DNA from 4 places in the Weizmannia sp. FSL K6-3076 genome. Region 2 is predicted to be linked to each of the others. Evidence: riboswitches for the same ligand, from Rfam matches in the RefSeq annotation. Region 2 holds a riboswitch; each other region holds the start of a gene.

Region 1 (7,352 bases), 2.5 Mb from region 2:
CAATGATTCCATTTACGGTCTTGCTGCGTATGTGTTCACGGAAAATATTTCAGAAGGCATTCAAATTGCAGAGGGGCTGGAATATGGCATTGTCGGGCTGAACGACGGGCTTCCGTCCACGCCGCAGGCCCCATTCGGCGGTTTCAAGCAGAGTGGTCTCGGCAGGGAAGGCGGCCGTTACGGCATCGAAGAATTTTTGGAAGTCAAATATATTTCGCTCGGTTTATAAGTACCTGGATCGGCCTGCAGGAAAAAAGTGGGATCTCTAAAAATGGGGATCCCACTTTTTTGATCCTAAACCAGTTGCGGTACTTGGCTCGAATGTTTTTGAGGCAGATCCGGGGAAGTGGTCCAAAGGTCTTTTACAGGCTTTCAAAAAGACAAAAAGGGATCAGGCCAGAGCTCAAAATGTCCCCTAGAAGCCGTCAAAAAGACAAAAAGGAATGGGATCCGCCCCCAAATGTCTTTTTAAGACGTTTAAAAAGACAAAAAGGATCTGGGCAGTGGTCCAAGTGTCCTTTAGAGGCCTTCTAAAAGACAAAAGGAAATGATTCCCACCCTGAAATGTCCCCTAGAACACTTCAAAAAGACAAAAAGGAGGTGGGACCGAGTCCAAATGTCTTTTTAAAACGTTCAAAAAGACAAAAAAGGATCCGGGCGGAGGTCCAAATGTCCTTTAGAGACCTTCAAAAAGACAAAAGGCAATGATTCTCGCCCCAAGATGTCCCCTAGACGCCTTCAAAAAGACAAAAAGGAGTGGGGATCGAGCCCAAATGTCTTTTTAAGATGCTCAAAAAGACAAAAAGGATCTGGGTAGTGGTCCAAGTGTCCTTTAGAAGCCTTCAAAAAGACAAAACGGGGGTGGGACTGAGTCAAAATGTCTTTTTAAAACGTTCAAAAAGACAAAAAAGGATCCGTACGATGGTCCCAATGTTTTTTAGAGGTCTTTAAAAAGACAAAAGGCAACAAATTTCCCGGGAAAGCGTCCTTTATGGTGAAAGGAAAATAACACAATTGGTCGGGAAAAGTATTCGCAACTTAATGAGAGAAAAATTGCGATAACATTACTGGCACGAGTGCTATGAAAGACATGTCACAACAAATTTCCGGGCATTGGCATCAAGGAAGACAAAATGTCTTTTACTCGAGAAGGGGCGCAAAGTCGGCAAAAACTTTGTATAGAAATGTCTTTCCACGCCCGCATTCATGACAAAAGACACCAAGTTTCCCCGGGAAATGATCTTCAAACGATGATGAAAAGGAAGGATCCAGGGCTTGCTGAATCAGCAAAATCTCGGACGGGCAAGGATCCCAAGGGTTTTGCCGAACTTTAAATGCAAGGGTTTCAAAAAGATGTAGAAAAAACTTTGCACTCGAAAGCCATTTCATCCCCTTTTTTGCAGATATCGCTTCTATTGGTGGCAAACATGAAGGCTGGACTTGCAGGGTGAATCGGATAAGAAGCTATTATCCGATTCATTCGGCAAGTCTTGCTTAGATTCTCTCTTTATTTATGAACAATCCAAGCATTACAGCAGTACGCATTTGTCTTTGCCCCTGATCCGTTTTGCATTTTGAAACCCGCTGATTTCTACATTTTTCAAAATAACATTTTTTGCGCGGTACTGGATGGCGACAACAGGATTTCCCTTGAAATCATAATCCGGGTCGCCAAGCGCAGTCAGCCCGTTAATTACAACGTTTCGGTAAGCGGAAACAACGAGGCTGCGCGGCGTTGAACCTTCATATAAATCCGTAAACACCGGTGCGACAGAAACTAGATTGGCCGCCACAATATGGTTCGCGCTTTTCGAATCGGCATCTTTGCCTTTATGGTGGCCGATATGCCGGAAGTTAAAAGAGCGGTTGTCGCGGACAGAAAGATGGCCATACAAATGCACATGAGAAGCAGCCGATGCATTGTGGTGGGCTTTGATTTCAACACCTCCGAAACAGCCGCTTGATGCATTATTGCAAAGCCATACATGGCGCGAGCCGTCATCAATCTCAATGCCATTGGAGTTGGAAAACCCTTTTTTGTGGGCCCTTCCACTTGGGTTGTAACAGAAAGAATTTGAAATAAAACAATAGTCGCTATGGTGGGTGGTAATCCCGTCATCACCGAATCCGCTTGCCGTGAGCCCGTCCAGCCAGATATAGCGGCTCCTTCCTGGGGCGAGAAAGCCGTCTCCCAAATAATGATAACGGGCAGAGGATACATCAAAACCGTGCAGTCCGGCCCCCGCCGCCTCCACATTTTTCACCCAGCCGAACGTGACGTGCGCAAAAGTCAGACAGCTTGAACGGTTATTTCCTGCTGCCGTTCTTTCCTCTTGCCCGAGCCTTTCGACATTCCAATCGAGCGTGAGCCCCTCCACCGATATATGGTGATTGCCACGATGAAAATGGGCATTTTGGATGAGACGCGTTTTTTTCGGTGCATGCGGATGGAGTTTGATGATGGTTACGCCTTTTCCGCTGCCGCAAAGGCATGTCCATGAAGGCAGCTTAAGCCCCTTTACAAGATAAACGCCTTCCGGTACGATCACTTTCACGCGGCCGTTTCCCAGTGCTTTTTGGAATGCCGCTGTGCAGTCGGTTTTTCCATCGCCGGCAGCCCCGAAATCTGCCACATTGACTGTACGGGATGCCACAGACAGCAGCCGGCTGTATTCTTGATCCAATATCGTTTTCCATTCCGGGTAGACAAGGCCGTTCTGATCTGCAAGGGTTTTATACGGTTCAACCGGATATCTCCGGTTCAGCAGCAGCCGTGAAAGGGAAAACGGTTTGTGAAATTCCGGCTGGCAGTATTTTTGAAAAAGCGCTTCATTTTCCTGGATTAGGGTACCCGGCTGGACTGCCCTGCGTGAAAGCTGGCGCAGCAGCATGCCGTTTGTCCGGGGGTCATGATGCTTATCCAAATGAATCATTTTTTCACCCCGCTTTGCCTTCATTCAGTCTCTGTCATTGGATATATGTAGTTTACCCCCGCAGGTTGGAAAACGCACTGAAAAAGGAAGACTCTTTTCTAAATCATTGTTGTTGGCATAAAAAAAGATTGGATTTTATGTTAAAATCGAAGAAAAGGAAGGTGGAAGTCAATGAGCCTGCCAAAATGTTCTGATTGTAACCATCCATTTAAGTGGATTTATATCTTTAAGAGGTTATGGAAGTTTGACCAAACCATAGAATGTCCAAATTGTAAAGCCAAGTTATATCCAAGTTTGAAGTTTCGAAATAAAGTTGGATATTTTTCCCTGCTTTGCTTTTTCATCTCATTTGGACTAATGATATTGGGCATTCCAAAAATTGCATTCATAACACTAATCATCATTATTTGGGCTTGTTTGATTCTTATGATGCCTTATGTTTATTCGTTTGATCATAAAGAAAGGCCTCTATGGTAAAAGGGAACGAATAGTTGTCGCCCTTTTAAATGGCTTCAAAAATCCAGGTGATGATGAAACGCGGAGCTGAGCCGGTACGCCGCAAGTTTAAAGGTGAATTGATGAACCGATTTGGTACAGAGCAAGATTTGAAAAAAACACATGCAAGTAAAGATTGGAAACCATTTCATCAAATGAGAAAGAAAAAGGTGGCCCAAAACTACATGTAACACTTTTCGTGAAAATGGGCCTTATTTTCTTTATCAGAATTTTTCGTTGACGAATAGCATAAGAAGGTATACAATAAACTTCAAGCTTATATGTTGTTATTTTCTTATCAAGAGAGGTGGAGGGAAGGGCCCTGTGAAGCCTCGGCAGCAGGTCCGAAAACGGGTACTGTGCCAATTCCTGCAGGTGGTGGCCTGAAAGATAAGAAGATTTCCCGGGAATGGATATCTTCTTACTTCAGGGTAAGAAGATTTTTGTCGTTTAATCCTTAGTAATCGAATAAGAAAGAAGGGAATAGAGTGGAGCAAACGCGGCTCACATATGAACAGTTTACGTCGGATCCGTTTGCAGCGTTCGTGCCGGAAGATAAAACAAAGGGTGCATTGGAAATTTTGCAGTGGGCATATGGCACGTACGGTAAATCAGTGGTATATGCGTGCAGCTTCGGCGCAGAAGGAATGGTGCTGATTGATCTCATTTCGAAAGTCAGAGAAGATGCGGATATCGTATTTTTGGATACGGACCTGCACTTTCCGCAGACTTACGAATTGATTGAAAAAGTAAAAAAGAAATATCCGGCTTTAAATATCCAAATGAAAAAACCGTCGCTTACGCTTGATGAACAGGCGGCGCAATACGGATCTGCCCTTTGGAAAAGGGATCCGGACCAATGCTGCTATATCCGGAAAATCAAGCCGCTTGAAGAAACGCTGCAGGGAGCTGTGGCCTGGATATCCGGCTTACGGCGGGAGCAATCGCCGACAAGGGCAAAAACGAATTTTGTCAATAAAGATGAAAGGTTCCATTCGATTAAAATTTGCCCGCTGATTCATTGGACATGGGATGATGTTTGGAACTATATCCGGTCTAACAATCTTCCATATAACGAATTGCACGACCAGGGATATCCGAGCATCGGCTGCTTCCCGTGCACACGTGCTGTCGGAAACAGCGACTCAAGAGCAGGAAGATGGGCGGGCTTTAATAAAACCGAATGCGGGCTGCATACGGTTCAGAAAAAATAAGGCTGCTATATAAAATGACATAGGTAATAAGAGTAAGCATCAGTCTGCATGACAAGATTTCGTTCATTTTACAAAATTCCTAGATTTGGTAAGAATGCGGCAAAAATTTATATACAAATCGGTTTTATGAAAAAACCAGGGAAAAAATTGCACTTGGAAGCTGATTCAGCGTATAGAGAAGATAAAATCGCATTTTCGAAGATGGATTCTTTTATATTTTGAGATGGAGCTTGCTGATAAATTGGGTACAAACGCAGAATTGGACCCGTTCAGCAAGCTCTAGCGGCAAAAGCAGCCAGCTTTTTCAGGTGCCCGCTTGTAGCCAATCCAGACTAGGATTGTTCAAGTGCTCGCATCAACCAAAACAACGAGTCCGATTAAGTTTAAAGCAGGTGAAGAAATGAGAAAAGTATATTTAGTCGGGGCAGGACCCGGCGATCCGGAGCTGATTACAGTGAAAGGATTGCGCCTGATCCGGGAAGCGGATGTCATTTTATATGACCGGCTGGTGAATCCGGACCTGTTAAAAGAGGCAAGGCCGGATGCAGAACTTGTCTACTGCGGGAAAAAACCGGATGCCCATACGATGACGCAGGATATGATCAACCACCTGCTTGTGAAATTTGCTAACCAAGGAAAAACGGTTGTCCGTTTAAAGGGCGGTGATCCGTTTATATTCGGTAGAGGCGGGGAGGAAGCGGAAGTCCTGGTGCAAAAACATATTCCGTTTGAAATCGTGCCGGGAATTACAGCCGGTTCCGCTGTGCCCGCCTATGCCGGCATTCCGCTCACCCACCGCGGGCTCAGTACATCCGTTGCTTTTATCGCGGGCGTCACGAAAAAAGGCGAAGATCTTGATGCGTATTGGTCCAAATATGCGGGAATTGATACACTTTGCATTTATATGGGCGTGAAAAATCTGCCACTCATCTGTGCGCAACTGATAAAGCACGGCAAATCACCGGACATGCCGGCTGCACTAATCCGCTGGGGCACGACTGAAAAACAGGAAACCGCGGTCAGCACGCTTGGAAATTTAAGTGAAAAGGCGGCTGGGCTGCGCAACCCATCGCTTTTGATCATCGGAGAAGTGGTAAAACTGCGCGAAGAGTTAAAATGGTTTGAACAGCTTTCTGCTGCTCCGGCCTGTACCGGGTGAACGGGTATGAAACAAGGCGTTTTATATGTCAGCCATGGCAGCCGTGTGCCTGAAACCGCCCGGGAAGCAACAGCGACGATCCGGCAAGCAATGGCGCAGGTGGATGCGGATCTCCAGGAAATTTGCTATCTGGAAATTGCGGAACCGGATATTGCGGCAGGGATTGATGCGCTTGTCCGGGGCGGCGCAGGGCGCATTGCTGTTGTGCCGGTATTGCTGCTGAGTGCCGGGCATTATTATGAGGATATCCCGCGCGCGATCCGGGAAGCGAAACAGCGTTATCCGCATATTGTGTTTACGTACGGCCGCCCGCTCGGTGTCGGGGACCGGATCATCGAAATTTTGGCAGAAAATATTTTGGAAACCGGCATGCCTCCGGGTGCCTGGATTCTGCTTGTTGGACGCGGCAGCCGCAACCCGGAAACACTGTGCGATTTTGCAAAAATTGCTGCCGGGTTGCGTGCGCAATTGGGGACAGAACAGATCAAAACGGCTTATTTGGCAGTGCTTGAGCCTCGTTTTGATGATGCGCTGAAGGAGCTGACCGCAACCGGGCACCCGGTAGTTGTGGCCCCTTATCTTTGGTTTACCGGCGTGCTCGTCCGGTCGCTGGAAAAGAAAGTGGGCATGCTGCAGCGGGAAGGATATGATATCCGGCTGGCACGGTATCTCGGCTGCCATCCGGATATGGCGGACGCATTGGCCGTTCGGGCAAAAGAAGCGTTGGGCGCAGAGGATTTTATTTGAGATCACGGGATTTTTACCCAGTCAAGCCTGCGGTGTTTTCTATTGTGCACCCCGGACTTTTTGGGGCGATGCAGTTTAAAAGGTGCCGGGGTGCAGCGTTCATTGCGCGTACCGGCACTTTTTTGGGTCCGATGCAGTTTGAAAAATGCCCGCGGCCCGGCGTTTTCCATTGCGCGTGCCGGCACTTACCCGATTCCGGCTTTCCAGGAAACGCTGGAATGGGAGCATGCCAAGCAGGGAGAACGGCGGGCTTTTTGCAATGGATAAACTGGAAAGGAGATCAGGAATGGTTTGGGTACCGGTTATGGTCGATTTAGACGGGAAGCAGGCTGTTGTTATCGGCGGTGGAAAAGTTGCGGCACGCAGATTCCGGCTTTTGCAGGAAGCGGGGGCATACGTTACCGTCGTGAGCCCGCACCTGAACGATGAATTGCAGGCTATGGCTCAACAACGCGCATTCATTTGGAAACAGAAAACATTCGAACCAGAAGACATCCGGCAGGCCGATGTGGTTATTGCAGCGACAAATGATCCGGAGACAAACAGCCGGATTGTTGCCCATGCCCCGGCCAAAGCCCTCGTGAACGATGCCGGCCATGCGGGAAATGGCAACCTTGCTTTTCCGGCGTTTTTCCAAAAGGGCAGGCTTTCCATCAGTGTTTCTACAGCCGGGGCAAGCCCGAAACTGGCTTCCAAAATTGCAAATGAATTATCCGAACATTATGATACGAACTACGCCCAATATGTGGATTTTTTATATGAGTGCCGCCAGCTTCTGAAGCGGCCGCAGTTTTCTCCATCGGA
Region 2 (7,352 bases):
AATGTAAATAAACAGGTTGATAAAATCAAGGTACAGGCTTAAAGCCAAAAGCGGGACCATTTCCTCGGAAATGCCATGGTGCTTCATTTGGTTAAAGTCAAAAACAACATACAGGGAAAAAACAATCGCGCCAATGAAGGAGTACGCGAGCATCCCGGTTGAGGTTAACGGGCTGAAAATGCTGAATATTCCGATGAAGATCAGCGCCAACAATGCGACAAGCAATGCGGTGCTTAAAAAGCCAAGATCCCTCTTGGTAACGGCCCCAATAACGCCCATCACGGCAAAAATGCCGAACGTGGAACCAAAAGCGAGCAGGACGACCTCAGCACCGGCCTGGGATGCATAATAAGCTACAATCGGATATGTCGTAATACCGGAAATAAAGGTGAAAGCATAAACGAACAAATACCCGACGCTCTTTTTCCTTCTTAACCAGAAAGCGGCGATGACCATTGCAATTTCTGCAACCATCAGCGGCATCATAAGCGCAGGCGGAATGAATCTCCCCGTATATAAACCCGCCGTTGCAAACAGCAGTGAAACGGCAAAGACGCCAAGCACTTTCTGGAATACAGGCCTTGATTGTATGGCCTCCATAAAATCCCTCCTCGTATAATAAGTTTAAATCCAAAGTGGATGTCAATTTCCAGTTCATTCTGCTGCTCATTGACAAGTGAATATAAGATTTTGTATTCCGGGCTCGCCCGGAATACAAGTTCGGACTTGGACGCTTCGCGATGTTCCCGGATAATGGTCTTAGGATCGTTTGGGTCAATGCTTCCCCTCCTTGTAGCCTGACTACTCGAAAAGTCTGCATCCCCAGGTTCTTGCTTGAACGTCTAACCCGTAGGCCGTTCCTCCGGATCTCCGTGCTGGAAATGAGCAGTTCCAGGCAGCCCACGGCCCGGATGAGTTCTCATACGCGAGGCTGACAGATCGGCAAGCCATCTGGGGATATCCCGAAGCGTCCGATTCCATCGATCCCAATACAGAGAGGAGGAAATCATATGCCCTTATTTGTCGGTATTGACGTGAGCTCCAAAAACCTCGATGCCTGCCTGATGGATGGAATGGGGGAAACGTTGGCCACCCAAACGGTGACAAACAATCTTCCCGGTGCCTCTGAGTTAAGAGACGCCATCCTCCAACATGCGGAGGCGGATGACACCATCCAGATCGCCATGGAGGCCACATCTGTGTATAGTTGGCACCCGGCAATGTTTTTCCATGAAGATCCCGAGCTGAAACAGCGTCGTACAAAGGTGTTTACCCTGAATCCGAAGCTGGTGAGAAATTTCAAAAAGGCTTATGCCGAGATGGACAAGACCGATCCCAAAGATGCCTGGGTAATTGCGGACCGCTTGCGTTTCGGGAGATTGCCGAAATCCGTGATTCAGTCAGAACAATACCTTGCCCTTCAACGGTTAACACGGATGCGCTATCACCTGATTCAAAGTTTAACCCGGGAACAACAGGTATTTTTGAATCATCTGTTTTTCAAATTCAGTGCCTTTAACCTTGAAGTGGATACACCGGTCTTCGGCCATGCCATAACGGAATTTTTGCTTGAGGCCTATAGCCTCGATGAAATTGCCCAAATGCCTCTGGAGGACTTAGCGATGTATCTCCAGACCAAAGGCCATGGCCGCTTTAGCGATCCCGAGGATTTGGCCGCATCCATCCAAAAAGCTGCCCGGTCCTCTTACCGGCTTTCTAAATGTGTGGAGGATTCGATTGACTTGGTCCTGGGCAGTTCTATTGAGATCATCCGGCATCTTAAACGCCAAATCAAGGATTTGGATAAGGCGATTGCCCGCGTTCTTGATGGAATCCCGAATACCCTCCAGACCATTCCGGGAATAGGCCCGGTGAGCTGTGCTGGGATTCTCGCTGAAATCGGCGACATTGAGCGCTTTGACGACCAAGCCGCGATCGCAAAATTTGCTGGATTGTTCTGGCCCCGCCACCAATCGGGTGATTTTGAGGCTGATGACAAAATGCTTGCGCGTACAGGCAATCGTTATCTCCGGTATTACCTGGTTGAGGCTGCCAATCTGGTCCGGCGACACGAACCTGAGTACCGCGCCTTTTACCAAAAGAAATATCGTGAGGTGCATAAGCACTCACACAAACGCGCCCTCGTCTTAACGGCAAGAAAACTGGTGCGCCTGATCGATGCGCTGCTCCGCAACGATCAAATTTATGCGCCGAAAAAGAAGGTGACGCGATGAGGTAACCAGGTAACCATCATCGATAGCCTGAACTTGAAAACTTCCAGATTATTCCAATTATCTGGAGGCTTAGTTCAGTATTGCCATTTTTACGACATAGAGCCAACAAAATTTCCAATTCACTTGTTTTTAACCCTTGACATCACACCGTAGGACTTTGTTTTTCTTATTACTATTATATTTTCACATCGCCCCTGATTTCAATCTTTCCGTCCCATTTTAAAAAATTTTGCGAATGCCCTTGACAAAAATGGGTGGAACATTTAAAGTGTATTTAAACTAAATAATATTTAAAATTCTTATCCAGAGAGGTGGAGGGACTGGCCCTTTGAAGCCTCGGCAGCGGTCTTTTTTAAAGAACTGTGCCAATTCCAGAAAGCAATTGCTTGAAGATAAGAAGAGCGGACGGTTCTGTTTTGCAATCCATACCTCTTCTTATTGCAGAAGAGGTTTTTTAATGGGCCCATGCAGCTAAAAGCAATTTTTTCTGCGCACAGCAGCTGCTTTAAAAAATATCCAGAAAGAGGGAATCATGATGACGAAAACATTAACAAAAGCGCCGTACAGGGCAGACATTGTCGGAAGCTTTTTGCGCCCGGCCCGGTTGCGCGAAGCGCGGGAAAAATTTGCAGCGGGAACCATCCCGGCCGAAGACTTGCGTGCAATTGAAAATGAAGAAATCCGCCGCCTGGTCAGCAAACAAATTGAAGTCGGCCTCGAAGCGGTAACGGACGGAGAATTCCGGCGGAGATTCTGGCATACGGATTTCATGGAACATTTAAACGGGGTAAAAGGGTATGTGCCGAACCATGGATACCGGTTTGTCGGCATCGAAACGGAAGCTTATGACGTCCGGGTAACCGGAAAAGTCTCCTTTAACCCGGACCATCCGCACATAAAAGATTTTATTGCGCTGAAAGAAATCGCCGGGGACAGGGCGGTTGCGAAAATGACTATTCCAAGCCCGAATCAGTTTTTCAATGCCGGAATCCGCAATGAAGACATTTACCCGGATCTTGAAGAATACGCAAATGATATTATCCAAACTTACCGGGATGCGATCAAAGCTTTTTATGATGCCGGCTGCCGCTACTTGCAGCTGGATGATGTTTATCTTGCCGGCCTGTGTGCACCGAAACTGCCGTTTGCAGACAGTGAGCTCGAAAGGGAAAGATTGATTGATCTCGCTTTACATGTAGCAAACAGCGTACTGGAAGGCAAGCCGGATGATCTGACCATCACAACCCATCTGTGCCGCGGCAACTACCAGTCGAAATGGGCTTTTGAAGGTCCGTATGATAAAATTGCCCCGAAAATCTTTGCAAATGAAAAAGTAGACGGGTTTTTCCTTGAATACGACGATGAGCGTTCCGGCGGGTTTGAACCGTTGAAATACATTCCGGAAGGCGGGCCGAAAGTCGTGCTTGGCATTTTCACATCGAAAAAGGGAGAGCTTGAAGATAAAGTGCTGATCAAAAACCGGATTCGGGAAGCATCCAGGCATGTACCGCTCGAACAGCTTTGCATCAGCACCCAGTGCGGCTTCTCCTCCACCCACCACGGCAATCTTTTAACAGAAGAGCAGCAGTGGGACAAAGTAAAATATATTGTGGATACCGCAAAGGAAATTTGGGGATAAACCGGGAAAACCCGCTGGGGCAGCCAGCGGGTTTTTTATCATGATGCAGGCACGAATCCCTTTCCTGTCTGCTTGTTCATGATCGAAGCACACATCCCTTGCTTTAATGCGAATGCTGGGCACGGCCGACATTCCCCCGAACCCCGTGTGCGTGGGCTGCTTCTTCAGCCGGCGATTTAATGAAAAGCGTAATCGCAAAAGAGACCAGGCAGAGAATCGTGATCGCATGGAATGTCGGCATAAAGCCCCCGAGAAGGGAAGCGATGACCGATCCGGATAATGCGCCGATGCCGAAGCCTTGGTAAATCACTGAATAATTGGCGCTTTGATTTTTCAGGCCGAAGAAGTCTGAAATAATAGCCGGAAATACGGTGACATTTCCGCCGAAACCGAAAGCAATCGCAGCAACACAGATAAAGAACAGGGCGAAATTTAAGTGGGCATAGCTCAAAATGGAAACCGCAACGGCCGTCGCGAGCAGCGTCCCTGATACCACTTTCATTCTTCCCACATGGTCTGATAAACCGCCGAGAACGAGCCGCCCGATGGTGTTAAAGACGGCAATCAGCGCCACTGCATTGCTGGCCGTCGCAACATCCAGCCCGACAAGCCCCGTGCCGATGTCTTTAACAAGGCCGATCAGATATAAACCGCTCATACACGCCGTGAAGAACACGATGAATAAGAGGTAAGCTTGTTTCGTTTTGAGCATTTCTTTGATGGTAAAATCTTTTCCGGCCGGCTGTTTGGACACAGTACCGGATGTGGTTGTATTTTCTGCTTCTTTCAAGAGGAAAGATCCGCCGGTGATCATGGCAATTGCAATCACTCCCCAGCAAAGAAAAGCCTGTGTGACACCAAACGAACTGAGGACGGCACCGTTTATAAACTTAAATACCAGGCTGCCGGTCCCGTATGCCCCGACGGAGATGCCTGAAACGAGGCCTTTTTTATCCGGAAACCATTTCATTAAATTGGATAAAGTCGTGATATAAGCTGTCCCGTCTGCATAACCGACAATAAGGCCTGCCAACAGATAGAGCATCCAAAGTGAAGGTGCAAATGAACTCAAGATTAATCCTGCGCCAAGCAAAATGCCGGAAAAAGCAACCAGGCGGCGCAGCCCCCATTTTGCCTGCAATTTTGTCGCAAACAATGTCGATACTGCAAGTGCCAGGCTTAAAATGGAAAATGTCGTCGATACTGCACTCAATTGCCACCCGAATTTATCAACAAGCGGCTGGTTAAATAAACTCCATGTATAAACAGTCCCAAGCCCCATTTGTACAATCATCGTCCCTAATACAATCAGGCTGCGGTTTGCTTTTCGTTCTAACATGTCCGGTTCCTCCCGTTTCTTCTGTCCTTTTCTACAGTTCAAATTATAGTACGAAAATAAGGAGGGAACGCATTTTCGGAACGAGAATGCTTTAAAAAGGAATAAACGGTATACAGAAAGGAATGGATGGCACAGGAACAAACCGCTTCTTGAAACTTTCCCGCGCAATGTCCATAAAAGATGGCATATGGATAAAATCAGGTATTCCAATTTATGCACAATCTTCCTGAAAAACGGTATTGCCGGAAGCAGGCCATGCCCGCTTTTTCGGCGCAACACCTTGGAGGATGGCAAATTGGAAAGCAGGCAACTTTTCACACGCGAACGGCCGCAGTGCGCAAAGCAGGCCATGCTATTTTTCACGCCCGCCCCGGCAAAAAAGGAAAAAGCCGGCATACACTTTTCGTGTTCATGCCAGCCGCTTTTCCTGCATGGCTGGGCGCTTTAAATTAAAAATGCATCAGCGCTTTAAACTGTTTCACATTTCTTCTGCTTACCGGTATTTCCGCGTCCATCCCGTTTAAACGGAGCAAATACGTTTGATTGAACCACGGCACAATTTCCCGGATCTTCGTTAAATTTACAAGATAAGACCGGTGGCAGCGAAAGAAAAGATCCTCAGGCAAAAGGGACTGGAACTCGGATATCGCCATGGGCATTTCAAACGTTTCCTGTTGTGTATAAACAAGCGTGATTTTTTCCTGAGCGGCGCAGTAAAAAATATCGTTTGCATCCGCCACAATAATTTTCTCGCCCTTGCGCAAATTCACCCGCTCTTTCCGGTGAAGCCCGCCATTTCGCGGCACAGCCCCTTCTTCTCCCGGCAATGGATGCTCTCTTTTATACGCAGCCTCAAGCCTTTTCAACATGGCGGCAATTCTTTTTTCTTCATATGGTTTTAAAATATAATCAAATGCTTCCAGTTCAAAAGCCTGTACGGCGTGTTCCTTATAAGCCGTTGTAAAAATAATATACGGTTTATGCGCAAATTTGCTGATGCTTCCTGCCAGCAGCATGCCGTCCAGGGAAGGAATATTAATATCAAGAAAAATCGCATCTGTTTCATGTTCCTGTAAAAATTTCAGCACATCCAGCCCGTCTTCAAAACAATCGGTAATCTCAATCCCGCTGTACGTTTCAATCAAATACGCCAGTTCTTCACGTGCCGGTATTTCGTCTTCCACTATAATGGCTTTCATATTCTCCCACCTTCGGAACCTCAAAATAAACTTCTGTTCCGGGATTCAGCCTTCTGATGGCCAGGCCGTTTCCGTAAATCAGTTTGACACGGCGATGGACATTATAAAGGCCAATCTGTGTGACCGGCATATTATCCTGGTAAACATGCTCAATCACTTCTTCCGGAATGCCTGCCCCTGTATCCGCCACACTGATGCGGACTTTATTTCCCGCCTCCTTGACGGAGATTTTTACGATCCCCGGCCCTTTTACTTTTAAAATCCCATGGTTGATTGCATTTTCCACAAGCGGCTGGATAATCAGGCTCGGGATCAGCACGGATACGGCGTCAATCTCATATTCAACCTGCAGGCGGCTGCCGAATCTCGCTTTTTCAATCTCAATATAGTCGCGCACCTGCTGCAGTTCTTTATTGATATCAATAAAATCATCAGCCAATTCAAGATTATAGCGCATAAAACCGGATAAGTTCATGATTAATTTTCTTGCTTTATCGGGATTTCTGCGGGTCGTGGAGGCAATCGCATTTAACGCGTTAAACAAAAAATGCGGGTTGATTTTTGTCTGGAGCGCCTTCCACTCCGCTTTATTGGCTTCTTCTTTGATTTCTTCGATGCGCGAAATTTCCATGAGCGTCGAAATCATCTGGGCAAGGCCGATTGCCATTGTCTGCAGGGAGTAGGTGATTTTGTTCGCTTTTTTATAATAAATTTTCAATGTGCCGGTGACTTCATCCCGCTCCTTTAACGGAATAATCAGCAGGCACTGGATCTGCGGGGTCTGCTGGTCCTGGATATGGTTGCGGATCGTAATTTCCCCGCTTTTGATCGCAGTTTTTGTCAGATCACTAATAATTTCATGGCCGATCTGGTACCTTTCCTGTCCGAAGCCGACATAAGCCAGGATTTTTTTCTTATCGGTGATGGCAACTGCATCGGCG
Region 3 (7,352 bases), 2.1 Mb from region 2:
CTTCCTCATCTTCCAGTTCAAACGACAATACCGCGCCCGGCCCTTGTGCCTCTAGCTTTTGAAGCGCATGCTGCGGATGGTGCCCGAGCCCCGGATAATACACGTTTCGCACAAGCGGATGCGCATCAAGAAAATGTGCGATTTTCACCGCTGACTGCTGCGATTGGAGCAGCCGCACATGCAACGTTTTCAACCCGCGCAAAACGAGCCATGCATCCTGGACGCCGAGCACCGCCCCGAATGAATTTTGCAAAAATCCGAGGCGCGCTGCCAATGCTTCATCTTTTACAACCGCAAGCCCAGCAACGACATCGCTGTGCCCTGCTAAAAATTTCGTCGCGCTGTGCAGCACGATATCCGCCCCGAGTTCAAGCGGGCGCTGCAGGGCAGGCGTTAAAAAGGTGTTGTCGACAAAGGTGAGCGCCCCGGTTTCCTTTGCCAGTTCACTCACCGCACGGATATCCGTCACTTTTAAAAGCGGGTTTGAAGGGGTTTCCACATAAAAAGCCTTCGTGTTCGGGCGGACGGCCTGCCGCACTTCTTCAAGGTTGGTCATATCTACAAATGTATGTTCAATACCAAGCCGGGTCAGGACTTCTGTCACCATCCGGAACGTGCCGCCATACACATCTTCGGTGATGACAACATGGTCGCCCGCCGACAAAAGCAGAAACGCGGTTGAAATCGCCGCCATCCCGGAAGCAAACGCGAAACCTTTGACACCGCCTTCGAGTTCGGCGATGACATCCTCGAGCGCTTCCCTCGTTGGATTGAGCGAGCGGCTGTAATCGTATTTACCGAACTGGTCAATGTCCGCCTGGTGGTATGTCGAAGCATGCTGGATCGGTACACTCACAGCACCGGTCGCCGGGTCTATTTTATGGCTGTTATGTAAAAGCCTCGTTTGAAAAGAATAATCTTCATTTGTCATCGTGTTTGCACCCCTTCGTGAATGTTGGCAAAAGCTTTTTCAATATCTGCAAGCAAATCGCGTTCATTTTCAATTCCGACTGAAAAGCGCAAAAGGCAATTGTCTACGCCTGAAGCAATCCGTTTTTCTTCCGGAATGTCGGCATGCGTCTGTGTAGCCGGGTAAGTGATAAAACTTTCCGTCCCACCGAGGCTTTCGGCAAATGTAATCAAAGACAGGCCGCGTAAAAACGGGTCGACCCATGATTCTTCTTTTACACGGAAAGAAAGCATCCCGCCGCGGCCCGGATACAGCACATCTTTTACATCCGGATGCGCGCTTAAAAATGCCGCCACAGCTTTTGCATTTTTTTCGTGTTTTTCCATCCTAAGCGCCAGCGTTTTCATGCCGCGCATCAGAAGCCACGAATCAAACGGACTGAGGGTGGCGCCGGCACCGTTATGGTACAGAAAAAGCTGCTCGCAAAGTTCAGCACCCTTTGCCACGATCAGACCGGCCAGCACGTCGTTATGCCCGCCAAGATATTTCGTCGCGCTATGGACTACAATATCAGCGCCTTCTTTAATCGGCTGCTGCAAAAGCGGGGTGTAAAAAGTATTGTCTACAATCAGCAGGATTCCGTGCCTTTTCGCAATTTCAGCCACTGCGCCGATATCCGTCTGCTGCATGAGGGGGTTTGTCGGCGTTTCGAGGAAAATGGCTTTCGTTTTCGGGGTGATTTCTTGTTCAATATTTTCCGGGTTGCACGTATTCACGTACTTACAACAAAGCCCCCATTTTTTATATCCCTGCTCCAGCAGGCGGTAGGTGCCGCCATATAAATCATCACTCACAATCCACTCATCGCCGGCCTGGAACAAAGATAAAACAGTGAAAATCGCAGCCATGCCGGAACTGCACGCAAACCCGCGGTCCCCGCCCTCCAGATCCGCAATCGCTTCTTCAAGCAACTGGCGCGTCGGGTTGCCGGTACGGGAATAATCGAAACCGGTTGACTGCCCAATGCCTTCGTGGCGGTAAGCGGTAGAAAAATAAACAGGCGGGTTCACCGCACCTGTCACGCGGTCACTGCGGTTTCCGATTTGTGCAAGTTTTGTTTCTGTATGATACATGATGGACACTCCCTCACTTAAAATCAAAAAGCCTTCTCCAATAAGAAGAAGGCCATTCCTTTCGTGCATGAACCATCTTCTTATCTTTCAAGTTATGATCCCATAACTTGCAGGACTTAGCACCTTTTCAACGCGTAAAAGCATTGAAGGTTGCTGAGGCTTCATCGGGCCATTCCCTCAACCTCTCTTGATAAGAAAACACCAATATGAAATTTGCCATCAACGCCGCAAAAGAAATTACACAACGAACCTAAAAATTGCTTACGTTCAATTTATCCCTTTTTTTCGGATTCGTCAAGCTTTTTTTAAATTTTGTTTTTCTTATGGATAATCCATATGGTGAGAAAATAAAACAGCAAAGATGAAAGGAGAAGCGTAATGACTCCGTCTGTAGTATTGATATACTCATTCCTGAATTTTGCTGCACTTTCTCCATTCACTATATTCGGCACATCCACAAATGTAAAAGGGATGATATGCATAACAGCATACAACTTTGTCTTAAATCCGCTCATCATTTCCTCAAAACAAAAACAAGCCACCAAAACGAGCATCAGAAGCAATTGATTTCGAATAAAGGTATTTAAAAACTGCGTGAAAACAGAAATAAATAATAGAAGACATAGGATTAGTAAAAGCGATCTGCCCAAAAACCGGGCAATTGAAATCCACAATACTTCTGTCCCGTTTAAATTGATCGCCACAGGGTACTTCCAACTCCCCAAATGGCTTATGATGCTACCAATAATGAGCGCAACAACCAGGATAACAATCGTGATGGCAAGGCTGTAAACAAATGAAGTGAAGATTCTCGCATCCAATATTTTCTTGAGCTTCACTGGCAAAACATTTACAAAATGATTAATACCGCCTTGTTTGTCTCTTGTTGAAATATCACCAATTAAAACTGCAATGAGAAGAGGCATTAAGAACGGGAATACGTAAAAAAGAATACGATATGTAAAGTTAATACCCGGGGTTTCGAACGACTCTATTACCGGATGAATATTTTGTTTAAGCAGAATGGTATTGAGCTGTATTGCTTTTTCTGTCTGCGGAACAATTTTTTTATTACCAAAAACAATTGTTCCGGCATTAATCCCAGCAATTAATTTTTTATCTAAAGCGATCTGCAATTTCAGTTCTTGCTTCCAATCCCCTGCTTCATGAGCTTGTATTTGTTCTGTACGAAGGCGTAACTCCTCCTGCAAACCCGCAAGTGCTTTCTTCTTTGCTTCACTCTTATTTGGATTTGATTCCATGTGTGAAATGGCATTTTCCAGTGAGGATTTGTTATCCTGATATTCATTGAGCGGGTCCATTCTCTTTGCTCCCACGAAAGTAATTGCAAACAAAATGAAAACAATCAAAATAGCAGCAATAAAAACAGTCAAATTTTTTTTATTTCTAATGAATCGCAATGTCTCTAATTTGATTAGCCCCATTTATCTTCACCTTCGTATATTTCCTCATAAATTAGTTGGCTGCCTTTTTGCCCTATGAAAAATGATTTAAATTTCATGTCTTGTTCGAATGCCTGATTTACCACAAAGGAGCTTTTACTCGAATCTATCTCCGCCCATACTTCATTGGCTGTGGCATTTTTAATTTCTTCATCTTTAAATAGGGAAAGAACTTTATCCGCATCATTCCCATTCTCTAACTTAATGATGATGTATTTATTAAAGTCCGGATTATTTTTTCTGCTTTCGTAAACCATTCTTCCTTGCTTTAAAAAGATGACACGATCACATAATTCATCAACATTGTTCAGAATATGGGAAGAAAAAAATACAATTTTATTTTCATCTCTAAGTTGCTTAATGGATTTGCTTATCAGTTTAATATTGGATGGGTCCAGCCCATTCATCGGCTCGTCCATCAATAGCAAATCACAAGAACTGATCAAGCACATCCCAAATAGCAGCCTTTGCTGCATGCCAAGCGAATATTTTGAAACCCTTTTGTCGATATAGGAACCCATGCTTAATTTTTCAATAACAGCGCCACATTCTTGTTTGCTCTCCCATAATCTTTGTACAAGTTTTAAATGCTCTCTCCCTGTTAAATTTGGATACAATACTGTATGGTCTTGCAAAAAAAATATTTTTTTAAGGATTTTTTCCCGATGCATTTTATAATTCATGCCGTAAATACTAATTTCGCCTTTTGAAGCAGGAATCAGGTTGGATATCGCATTTAAAAGCGTCGTCTTGCCGGATCCATTTGGAGCAACCAGGCCAATAATCTCCCCTGGTTCAGCAGAAAAACTTATATCTTCCAAAATTTTTGACTTCTCTATCTCTACTGACACATTGTTTACCCTTAACAAAACAATCCCTCCCCCGTTAATTCACAAGATCTTATCACCTATTTTAATAGGCCGCAGCGCCATTGTCACCGAAATTTTTGCGTGGTGTCACCGAAAAAACAAACTGCTGCTGCACATATTGGCGGCAACCACCAAAAAAAGCGGGATTCTTTATGAATCCGCTCTATCCAGTCAAAAAATTTTTTCTTGTTATTTTGCTTATTCTTGTTATTTTGCTTATATAGTCTGGACCAAATCCTGAATATGGAGCATGGCAACCGGTTTCTGGCCGGTAACAACCGGAAGCACCTTGAAAGCGTGGTCTTCCATTATCCGCAATGCTTCCGCTGCCAGCTGATGCTCACTGACGCAAACCGGATATTTTGTATACAAATCTGCTACTTTTTTATCCAGTACTTCATGGCCGTTTAAAAGCTCACGCCGGATATCGCCGTCCGTTAAAATGCCGGCCAGCCGTCCCCGATCGTCAATAACTGAAACAGCCCCCGCCCCCGCTTCCGTCATCATAAATAATGCTTCCTTTATGCCGGTGTCCATTCCGGCAACCGGGTTCATCCTTTTCCGTTTAGCCACATGGCCAACCGTGAGAAGCAAACGCCGGCCAAGCGAGCCGCCGGGATGGAAGAGCGCAAAATTTTCAGGTTTAAAATCCCTTGCCTTCAAAAGGGCAACCGCAATTGCATCCCCGAGCGCAAGCGTGACGGTGGTTGTAGAAGTCGGCGCAAGGCCGAGCGGGCACGCTTCCTCAACTTCACCGATATCCATCACCAGATTCGAACGCCGCGCCAGTGTCGACTTGCGTGAACCGGAAATAGCAATCATTTTTGCGCCGATCCTTTTGATGGAGGGGATCATATTTAATATTTCCGAAGTTTCCCCGCTGTTGGAAATGGCAATGAGGATGTCTTCTTTTGTTATTTTTCCAAGATCGCCGTGCAGTGCTTCTCCCGGGTGAAGGAAAAATGCCGGGGTACCGGTGCTTGCAAATGTGGAAGCAAGTTTCCGGCCAATGATGCCCGATTTCCCCATTCCTGTAAAAATGACTCTGCCTTCGCACGCCAATATCATTTCAATGCCTTCATTTATACGAAAATTGATCCGGTCTTTCAGCTTTAAGATCTCATTGGCTTCTTTTTCCAGTACTTCACGGACGCTTTCGACATAATTGATGCTTCGTTTGAAATCTTTTAACATCCTATTCACCTCCGTTAATGGATGTTTGCTGCCGTTTGTTCTTTTATCATGCGATCAATTTCAATTATTGGCTTTAACATTTCTTCAATATCATCCAGTTTCACCATATTTGGGCCATCCGACCAGGCCTGGTCCGGATCAGGATGGGTTTCCAGAAACAACGCATCGATCCCGCAAGCCGCCGCTGCCCTTGCCAGATACGGGACAAACGCACGCTTTCCGCCTGTTGAAGTGCCGTTTCCGCCCGGAATTTGGACACTATGGGTAGCGTCAAACACGACCGGATACCCTAATCTGCGCATTTCCGGAAGTGCACGCATGTCCACCACCAGGTTATTGTAGCCGAATGTCGAACCACGTTCTGTAAGGAGAATTTTTTCGGTGCCGGATTCTTCCAATTTTTGAATGACGTTTTTCATATCCCAAGGCGCCAAAAACTGCCCTTTTTTGACATTCACGATTTTGCCCGTCGCGGCGGCGGCAAGCAGCAAATCGGTCTGGCGGCAAAGGAAAGCGGGGATTTGCAGTATGTCGAGCACTTCCCCGGCTGCTTTTGCCTGGTGCGGCTCATGAATATCAGACGTGACCGGTGCGCCAAATACATTTTTAATCCGGTCAAGTATTTCGAGCCCTTTTTCCAGTCCCGGGCCCCGTTTGGAAAAAATGGATGATCGGTTGGCTTTATCGAAAGAAGCTTTAAAAACGAAAGGAATGCCGAGTTTTTCGGCAATGGTTTGAAGGGTTGCGGCTGTTTCCATGGCCATCGTTTCACTTTCAATTACGCACGGGCCGGCAATCAATACAAGCGGTAGACGTTGGCCGAAAGCTATCCGGCTGTTCAGTTGGACCGTTTTCATTTGCTCACTCCTCATTTTTAAGTTTTCACGTGTCTTTACTCCTTCTACTGCAGGTTACAAATATTATCCTTTAGGAAACCGCACAGGGCAAGGAAGTTGTAAAAAATGTTCACAAACTTTTTTCGCTTTTATGTAAAGTTATCTCCAGAAATACCAAGCACAAAACCGGACAAGTTTTGTGCTTGATGACATGGATGGCGGGTAAAGTATCCTTTGAGGCAATGGATTGGAAAATATTCCTTTGTAAATGGCGGCGGCACTGAGCTCATTATTTTATACATGCCATTAACTCATCAGCCGTTTTGCTTTTGATGATTTTTTGCACAACGTACCTGTTTTCAATAATGGAAATGAGTTTTTCATACATACCATCTAAATCCGTTTGCGTGCCTTCTTTAATATTTAACAGGCAAACAAATTGGACCATTTGCTGGTCATGCCAGTGAATAGGGCTTTTTAACGTGCATACTGTCCAAAACGTCTCCTTCGTTACGGGCACCATTGGATGGGGAATGGCTACGAGATTCCCAAAACAGGTTGGCGTAATCGACTCCCTTTCTAAAACAAGGTTTACATAATCCCTTGGTACAAGCTTTTGCTTATATAGTTCATCACATAAAAATCGAATCACGCTTTCCTTATCCCGCAATTCCAGCTGGAGAAAAATTCTTGAAGGATGTAAATACTTTTCTGCTACATTTTGTGTCTTGGATAAAAAACATTTTATCGCATGAATGTCCTTATCTTCCAAAAAAGTATTCACAACTTGGACCGGGACGCCCAAATTTTCCTTTATAGGAATCGTACTAATGATCAGATCAATAAAAGATAAATCATAGGATGACAAATTGTAGTAATTAATGGTATCGGCAATTTCAATTTCTTGCCCATACAAATTTTGCAATCGGTAGGAGAGCAATTTTGCG
Region 4 (7,352 bases), 1.1 Mb from region 2:
CGGCAAATTTTTCTTCACTGGACATTTTCATTCCCTCTTTCTCCGATTGGATTGTTTTTTCGATCAAGGCAATCATGTTCCCGAGCCGATTCTGTTTTTCAATCAGCAAATGGCGCTGCAGCTCGAGCGCCCCGAGCCTGTCAAACGAAGGGCTTTCCATGATTTCCTTGATCTTTTGCAAAGGGAAGCCCAATTCCTTGAAAAATAAGATTTGCTGGAGCGTTTTCAAGTTTTCTTCCGAATAGTGCCTGTAGCCGGACGGTGAAACTTCGGCCGGTTTAAGTAGCCCGATTTCGTCATAGTGGCGCAATGTCCGGATGCTTACCCCGGCGAGCTCTGCAACTTCTTTAATTCTCATCATGCAGCCCCCTTTCTTCTTTACTGTAAGGGGTGACGCAGCGTGAGGGTCAAGACATTTTTTCGAGTTTTTCCTGCAAGGCAAACAGCACTTCGTATATTTTCACGAAAGCTTCCATGAGTGGCATCTCTTCCCTGAAACCGGGCACATCGTTCAACGGAAAGTTCACATCCCAGATGCCTTCATTGCCATCAAAAAGGATTTCCCCCTTCCCGTCTCCTTCGAGCAGTTCAGACAATCCCGTTTGAATCGCCGGCCCGTATTTCTTCTGCACTTTGAGCCCGAGCATGCAATTGTAATGGCCGAAGACATCATCCAGCTCAAGGGCAATCCCGTCGACGCCGATGATGCCAAACCAGTCTGACACGATGTAAACATATTCTTTCCTATGCTTTTTCAAATAGATGACAGGTTCATTTAAAAACGCCGCCGTTTCCACCGCAAGGGTCTCATCGGCTTCCTTGCTGCACCGTTCAATAGATGCATCGGCAAAACGGGCGGTACCCTCTTTTTCAACAATTTCTTTTTCCCTGACAGCATCTTTGAAAAAATCCTTATAGCGCTCCAAATACGCTATTTCTTGTTTACATAATATTATTATAGTATCCTTTTGGTTTTCGATATATGTTTTTAAATTTTTTCCCAGCATGGCAACCATCCTTTATGAGGTATTCTGCTAAACAGTATGTCCCAATTGGAAGCTTTTGTAAAGAAACAAAAAACTGTGCCCGGAGAATAAAATCCTTCTAGGCACAGTTTGTAAAATTATTTATTCACCGCTGCCGGTTTATGAAAATCACGTCCGTCACGGATCGCTTCTACAATTCCGGCGCGGATGACGAAATCCCCGAAATGTTCGCCTTCCTGCCGTTCTTTTGCATATTGCAAAAGAATCGGGCGCAGGGAAGCGAGGATCTCTTCTTCCCCGATATTTTCCTTATAAAGGCAAGCGAGCCTGTCGCCAGTGAAGCTGCCGCCCAAATACAAATTGTATTTTCCGGGGCCTTTCCCGATAAAAGCCATTTCCGCAAGCGCCGGCCTTGAGCAGCCGTTCGGGCAGCCTGACATCCGGATGACGATTTCTTCTTCGCGCAACCCCGCTTCATCCAAAATCTCTTCGATTTTTCCGAGCAGTTCCGGCAAGTACCGTTCTGCTTCCGCCATCGCAAGGCCGCAAGTCGGGAATGCGACACAGGACATCGAGTTTCTTCTGAGGGCGGAAGCATGCTTGCCGTCCGTCAGATGGTATTTTTCAACCAGTTCGTCAATCTTTCCTTTCATTTCCTCGGTTACATTGGAAATGATGACATTCTGGTTGGGGGTGAGGCGGAACTCGCCTTGATGGATTTTTGCAATTTCACGCAGCCCGGTCATCAAAGGATAGCCGTCAATATCTTTAATCCTGCCGCTTTGGACAAATAACGTTAAATGCCATTTGCCATCGCCTTGGATCCAGCCGTAACGGTCGCCGTTATGGTCAAAATGGAACGGGCGGGCCTCCCCGAGATCCCAGCCGAGCCGTTCATTCAGTTCCGCCTTGATCCATTCAAGCCCCCGCGCGTCAATGGTGTACTTGAAACGCGCATTTTTCCGGTTCGCGCGGTTGCCGTAGTCGCGCTGGATCGACACCACTTTTTCCGCCACTTCAATCACCTGGTTCGGCGTGCAAAAACCGATGATCCGGGCAAGCTGCGGATATGTTTTCGGATCGCCGTGGGTCATGCCCATCCCGCCGCCAACCGCGACATTAAACCCTTCAAGCTTCCCTTCATTCAAAATGGCGATAAACCCTAAATCCTGTGAAAAAATATCGACATCATTGGAAGGCGGCACAGCAAACCCGATTTTAAACTTCCGCGGCAAATACGTTGGCCCGTACAGCGGCTCTGCCTCTTCCTGCTCTTTTGTATCAATGATTTTTTCATCTTCCAGCCAGATTTCATGATACGCGGAAGTCCGCGGCAACAAGTGGTCGCTCGTTTTTTTCGCCCATTCATACACCTCGGCATGCACATCCGACTGGTACGGGTTCGGGTTGCACATGACGTTCCGGTTCACATCCCCGCACGCGGCAAGCGTCGTCATGAGCGCATCGTTCATTTCCCGGATGGCCTGCTTTAAATTCCATTTTAAAATGCCATGCATCTGGAATGTCTGCCGGGTTGTCATACGCAGCGTTCCGTTCCCGTATTTTTGCGCCAGTTCATCCATCACAAGCCACTGTTCCGGGGTCGCAACACCGCCCGGAATGCGGACACGCACCATAAACTGGTAAGCCGGCTCCAGTTTCTTTTTGCGCCGATCGTTGCGGATATCGCGGTCGTCCTGCTGGTAGCTGCCATGAAATTTCAACAGTTTATTATCGTCTTCGGATATCGCGCCGGTCAGTGGATCTTTGAGCCCTTCCGCAATCGTCCCTCTTAAAAACCGGCTTTTTTCTTTTATCGTTTCAAGCGGATCAAGTTTTTTATCAGCCATCTTCCTGCCCCTCTCTGTTAATACACATCACGCTGGTATCGTTTTGCCCGTCGCATTTCCTGTAAATAATCCTCTGCCTCTTCCCTCGCCATATTGCCTTCTGTTTCAAGAATTTCAAGCAGCGTTTCCTGGACGTCGCGGGCCATCTGCTTTTCATCGCCGCACACATACACACAGGCGCCTTTTTCAAGCCATGCATAAAAATCTTTGCTTTTTTCAAGCATCCGGTGCTGGACGTATATTTTTTCTGCCTGGTCGCGCGAAAAAGCCACATCCATCCGTTCGAGCACGCCATTTTTCAGCCAGTTTTGCCAGTCAAGCTGATACAGAAAATCCGTCGCAAAATGCTGGTCCCCGTAAAACAGCCATGTTCGTCCGGTGATCCCTTCCGCTTCCCTTTCTTCCAGGAAAGAACGGAACGGCGCCACGCCTGTTCCCGGCCCGATCATGATCACCGGCACATCCGGGTCAGCCGGAAGTTTGAAATTCGGATTGCGGTGGACATAAACCGGCAGCTTGTCTCCCGGTTTTATCCTGCCTGCGATTTGCCCGGAGCAAACCCCTTCGCGCACCCTTCCGTTTGCTGTATAGCAGTCCAGTGCAATGACAAGATGGACTTCATCGGGGTTCGCTTTCCAGCTGCTTGCGATCGAATAAAGCCGCGGCGGCATTTTCCGGAGCATTTGTACGAAAGCTTGCACTTCCACTTTTTCCGGCGGATATTCCTCGACAAGATCGAGCAGGCCCCGCCCTTCAAGGTACGCCTTTGCCTCCGCTTCATTTTCAAGCAAAGCCGTAAGCGCTTTGTTTCCGAAAAGCACGGCTGCCTGCTGAAGCAGCGGTTTTGTTAATCTCGTAATTTCATAATGTCTGAGTAATGCTTCCCTGGCCGGCAGCACTTCCCCTTTTTTATTGACCGGAACCGGTTCTTCCGGATCCCAGCCGAGCTTTTCGATCAGCCGTTCCACGAGTTTCGGATCATTTTCCGGGTAAATCCCGATGCTGTCCCCCGGTTCAAATGTAAAACCGGAACCTTCAAGGGATAGTTCGATATGGTGCGTTTCTTTATTGGACCCTTCCCAGTTCAAATTGATATTTTCCAGCACTTCCGCCTGGAACGGGTTGGATTTGGAATAATCGGTGTTTGCGGGCCGGGTGGCATCTGCTGCGGTTGAAGGCGGCAAGGCAGATGACTGGAGCACGCCTGTAACCCCTTCAAACCATTCCTGGGCGTCTTCTTCATAATCCACATCGCAATCCACCCGCGGATAGAGCCGTTCCCCGCCCAACTCTTCCAGCCTCTTGTCGATCTCTTTTCCGACCTTGCAAAAAAACTCATATGTCTGGTCCCCAAGCGCCAAAACGGAAAATTGGACCCCGTCCAGTTTCGGGGCTTTTCTGCTGTGGATCAGCTCATAGAAAGACAATGCGTTGTCAGGCGGATCCCCTTCCCCTTGTGTACTTGTAATGATGAGCAGATACCCTGCATTTTTTAAATCTTTCGGCTTGGCTGCATCGAGTGCCGAAAAAGATACGGTAAACTGCATTTCTTTTAATCTGGCGGCGAATGCTTCGGCAAGCGCCTGGGCATTGCCTGTCTCGGAACCAAACAGCAGCGTAACCGTTTTGGTTGCCGTCTGTACCGGTTTTTCAGCAACAGCTGTACTTCCCAGGGGATTCGTTCCTTGTTCGGCAAACGGATAGGTTAAATATCCGCTTAGCCATAATTTTTGCTGATCCGTTAATAGTTGCAGCAGTTCATTTAACTTTTCCGCCTGTTCTTTACTAAACGGGCTGTTTTGTACACTTAACGGCAAATCTTCCACCTCGCAATGTTTGCATGCACTTTTCATTTGTTTATTTATGTATGACATCCTAATCCAAATATACATAGAAGTTTACTTGGATTTTAATCCGCTTCTTTCCATGAGAAGCGCCTTCGAAAAAAGCTCTCCTTACAAAGATAAGAAGAGCCGGCGCACAATGGTCAACTTCTCTTATCTTTCAGACGATTGTCTGCAGGAATTGGCACAGTGTTTTTCAACCTGTTGCCGAGGCTTCAAAGGGCCTTTCCCTCCACCTCTCTGGATAAGAAGCACGAATCATTATTTAGAAATCATTGAAAACATTATACAATCAAATGCAGGTACAGTCAATTCTTTTTTGAACAGATGGGACATTTAAAAAAGGAAAAGGGTGGCAAGTTCCGCATCAAGCGTCCCCCCAATATACTTTATGTATCTTTTGCACAGAATGAGGGGGGAATGGATGAATATCCGCATTTACCAGGGGAATGAGATGACGCCGGAAGACGGGGACGCCAATATTGTGATCGATGTAATCCGCGCGTTTACGGTTGCCCACCATGCCTTTTTGGGCGGCGTAAAAGAGATTTGGTTGGCTGACTCAATAGAAACGGCTTTTCGTATCAAAAACAAATACCCGCATGTTTTGCTCACGGGCGAAAGGAACGGCCTTCCGATCCCGGGATTTGATTTGGGCCATTCACCGGCCGCCATCGCCAAACAGCCGTTAGCCGGCAAAACGTTGGTGCAAACATCGACAAACGGGGTAAAAGCAGTTTTTCGCGCCCTTCATGCAAAGGAAGTCTATGTTACCGGCTTTTCGAATGCAAAAACGACGGCAAAATGGATCCGGCGCAAATGGAAAGACAAAGACAACGCCCGCATCAACATGATCGCTTCCCATCCGACAGGGGAAGATGACCTGGCATGCGCATTATACATGGAAAGCATCCTCACCGGCTCGGGCACGATAAAGCCGGAATCAGTGATCAAGGAGATTGTAAATGCCAGTGTCGCAAAGAAATTTCTTGATCCCGGCCAGCCTGCATTTAACCCGGCTGACCTGGAATATTGTATCAAAGAAAGAGACTGCGAGTTTGTGATGAAAATGGATCCAACGGGAGAATTTCCAACGATCGTGAGGGTTGAAGATGAATGACCATGGTTTGACACTGCCTTTACGCAATGAGAAACCGCGGGATTGCGGGATCACCATCTTAATTGACAATGGCATTCCGCTGAACTTTTTTAAAGATACCATGAACAGTGCAGCCCCTTATATTGATTTCATCAAATTCGGCTGGGGGACATCGGTCGTTTCAAGCCATTTGGAAGAAAAAATAGATCACTTGAGGCAAAACGGCATTGCCTTCTTTTTCGGCGGCACTTTATTTGAAAAGTTTGCCAGCCAGGGAAAAACGGATCGGTACGTTCAATACTGCCGGCGGTTTGAATGCGAATATGTTGAAATCTCAAATGGCACCCTGCCGCTGTCCAATCCGGAAAAATGCCGCTATATTGCGGAGTTTTCAAAGGATTTTAAAGTGTTAAGTGAAGTCGGCTCAAAAGATACTGCCAAATCAATGGCCGATACGCCAGCATTATGGTTGGAATCGATTAGTCAAGATTTAGAAGCAGGCGCATATAAAGTGATGACAGAGGCAAGGGAAAGCGGCACAAGCGGCATTTACAACGGGGACGGGGAAATACGGGAGGAGATGTTTGCGGCCATCCTGGACTCGGGGATTCCCCGCGATTCTTTCATTTTCGAAGCGCCCAACAAGCAGCTCCAGGCTTTTTTTATCCACCATCTCGGTCCGGATGCCAATTTGGCCAACATCCCTTTTTCGGATGCCCTTGCGCTTGAAACATTAAGGCTCGGTTTGCGATCAGATACTTTTTTTATTGGAGGAGATTCCCATGAGAGAAACGGATAAAATTTTTCATTTGGCGATTCCGTGCAAAGATCTTGATGAAACAGCCGATTTCTATCAAAAATTAGGCTGCAAGGTAGCGCGCCGGTATGATGACCGGGTCACTTTCAATTTTTTCGGGGACCAGGTTGTCTGCCATCTGAGCCCTGAAAAAATAGATCCCAACCCGAAAATGTATCCCCGCCATTTCGGCATTACTTTTTTGGATAAAGCAGCATTTGAGGAAACCCTTCAATCTGCAAAGAAAAACCATTTACCATTTTTCCAGGATAAAATGGTCCGGTTTGGAGGCAAGCAAGAGGAACATTGGACATTTTTCCTCCAAGACCCCTCTAACAACTTGCTCGAATTTAAATATTATCATGATGAAAGCATGGTGTATTAACCAGTCCCATTCATTGCTCAAGGCCGGGCCATGCGCCGGCTTTTCCTGGAAAGCGACCACATTTTATCGGCTTCCCAGGCATGCTCTGGGTGCAGCGGTCTCTACTCCTAATCTGCCTCAGCAAAAGGCGGCTGATGTTTTCGAATTCTTACAGGAAGGAGCGGTGCTTGAAATTCGGGAATAGACCGGAAGTTGTTAACAAACGTCAACATTTACCGCCCCATTCACCCGGATTCCTCGTATTCAAACGCTACTGGAAGTAAATGTTGTCTTCACTTCCGGTCATTTTGGTTTCTTATTGATTTTCTAAGTTGACAAAAGCCTTTTCGGGATTGACATGTGTTTTTGTGATTTTTGCCTGGTACAGCCAATCCGAAACGTCTTGCCATTTT

Evidence for each region. A riboswitch is a leader RNA that binds a small molecule or an ion and turns the genes downstream of it on or off. The one in region 2 is predicted to bind S-adenosylmethionine.
Region 1: another riboswitch for S-adenosylmethionine. It lies ahead of NSS95_RS01175 (phosphoadenylyl-sulfate reductase); the one in region 2 lies ahead of NSS95_RS12920 (5-methyltetrahydropteroyltriglutamate--homocysteine S-methyltransferase).
Region 3: another riboswitch for S-adenosylmethionine. It lies ahead of NSS95_RS02735 (methionine biosynthesis PLP-dependent protein); the one in region 2 lies ahead of NSS95_RS12920 (5-methyltetrahydropteroyltriglutamate--homocysteine S-methyltransferase).
Region 4: another riboswitch for S-adenosylmethionine. It lies ahead of NSS95_RS07350 (assimilatory sulfite reductase (NADPH) flavoprotein subunit); the one in region 2 lies ahead of NSS95_RS12920 (5-methyltetrahydropteroyltriglutamate--homocysteine S-methyltransferase).

What each region holds. Positions count from the first base shown of each region.
Region 1 covers NZ_JBBOWU010000001.1:228,242-235,593, forward strand. The annotation lists gene NSS95_RS01155 (NAD-dependent succinate-semialdehyde dehydrogenase) at 1-229, shown strand, start outside; gene NSS95_RS01160 (glycosyl hydrolase family 28-related protein) at 1,530-2,933, opposite strand; gene NSS95_RS01165 (TIGR04104 family putative zinc finger protein) at 3,105-3,410, shown strand; gene NSS95_RS01170 (hypothetical protein) at 3,440-3,619, shown strand; SAM riboswitch class I at 3,721-3,825, shown strand; gene NSS95_RS01175 (phosphoadenylyl-sulfate reductase) at 3,917-4,642, shown strand; gene cobA (uroporphyrinogen-III C-methyltransferase) at 5,043-5,801, shown strand; gene NSS95_RS01185 (sirohydrochlorin chelatase) at 5,808-6,548, shown strand; gene NSS95_RS01190 (NAD(P)-binding protein) at 6,835-7,352, shown strand, end outside.
Region 2 covers NZ_JBBOWU010000001.1:2,685,740-2,693,091, forward strand. The annotation lists gene NSS95_RS12910 (Bax inhibitor-1/YccA family protein) at 1-600, opposite strand, end outside; gene NSS95_RS12915 (IS110 family transposase) at 1,011-2,234, shown strand; SAM riboswitch class I at 2,531-2,633, shown strand; gene NSS95_RS12920 (5-methyltetrahydropteroyltriglutamate--homocysteine S-methyltransferase) at 2,770-3,873, shown strand; gene NSS95_RS12925 (L-lactate MFS transporter) at 3,977-5,212, opposite strand; gene NSS95_RS12930 (LytR/AlgR family response regulator transcription factor) at 5,662-6,411, opposite strand; gene NSS95_RS12935 (sensor histidine kinase) at 6,371-7,352, opposite strand, start outside.
Region 3 covers NZ_JBBOWU010000001.1:595,411-602,762, reverse strand. The annotation lists gene metC (cystathionine beta-lyase) at 1-931, opposite strand, end outside; gene NSS95_RS02735 (methionine biosynthesis PLP-dependent protein) at 928-2,043, opposite strand; SAM riboswitch class I at 2,121-2,240, opposite strand; gene NSS95_RS02730 (ABC transporter permease) at 2,349-3,488, opposite strand; gene NSS95_RS02725 (ABC transporter ATP-binding protein) at 3,479-4,375, opposite strand; gene NSS95_RS02720 (KpsF/GutQ family sugar-phosphate isomerase) at 4,592-5,569, opposite strand; gene kdsA (3-deoxy-8-phosphooctulonate synthase) at 5,584-6,426, opposite strand; gene NSS95_RS02710 (BglG family transcription antiterminator) at 6,695-7,352, opposite strand, start outside.
Region 4 covers NZ_JBBOWU010000001.1:1,585,290-1,592,641, reverse strand. The annotation lists gene NSS95_RS07365 (MerR family transcriptional regulator) at 1-358, opposite strand, end outside; gene NSS95_RS07360 (hypothetical protein) at 408-926, opposite strand; gene cysI (assimilatory sulfite reductase (NADPH) hemoprotein subunit) at 1,124-2,836, opposite strand; gene NSS95_RS07350 (assimilatory sulfite reductase (NADPH) flavoprotein subunit) at 2,854-4,710, opposite strand; SAM riboswitch class I at 4,831-4,931, opposite strand; gene NSS95_RS07345 (2-phosphosulfolactate phosphatase) at 5,105-5,800, shown strand; gene NSS95_RS07340 (phosphosulfolactate synthase) at 5,793-6,578, shown strand; gene NSS95_RS07335 (VOC family protein) at 6,562-6,960, shown strand; gene NSS95_RS07330 (ABC transporter substrate-binding protein) at 7,256-7,352, opposite strand, start outside.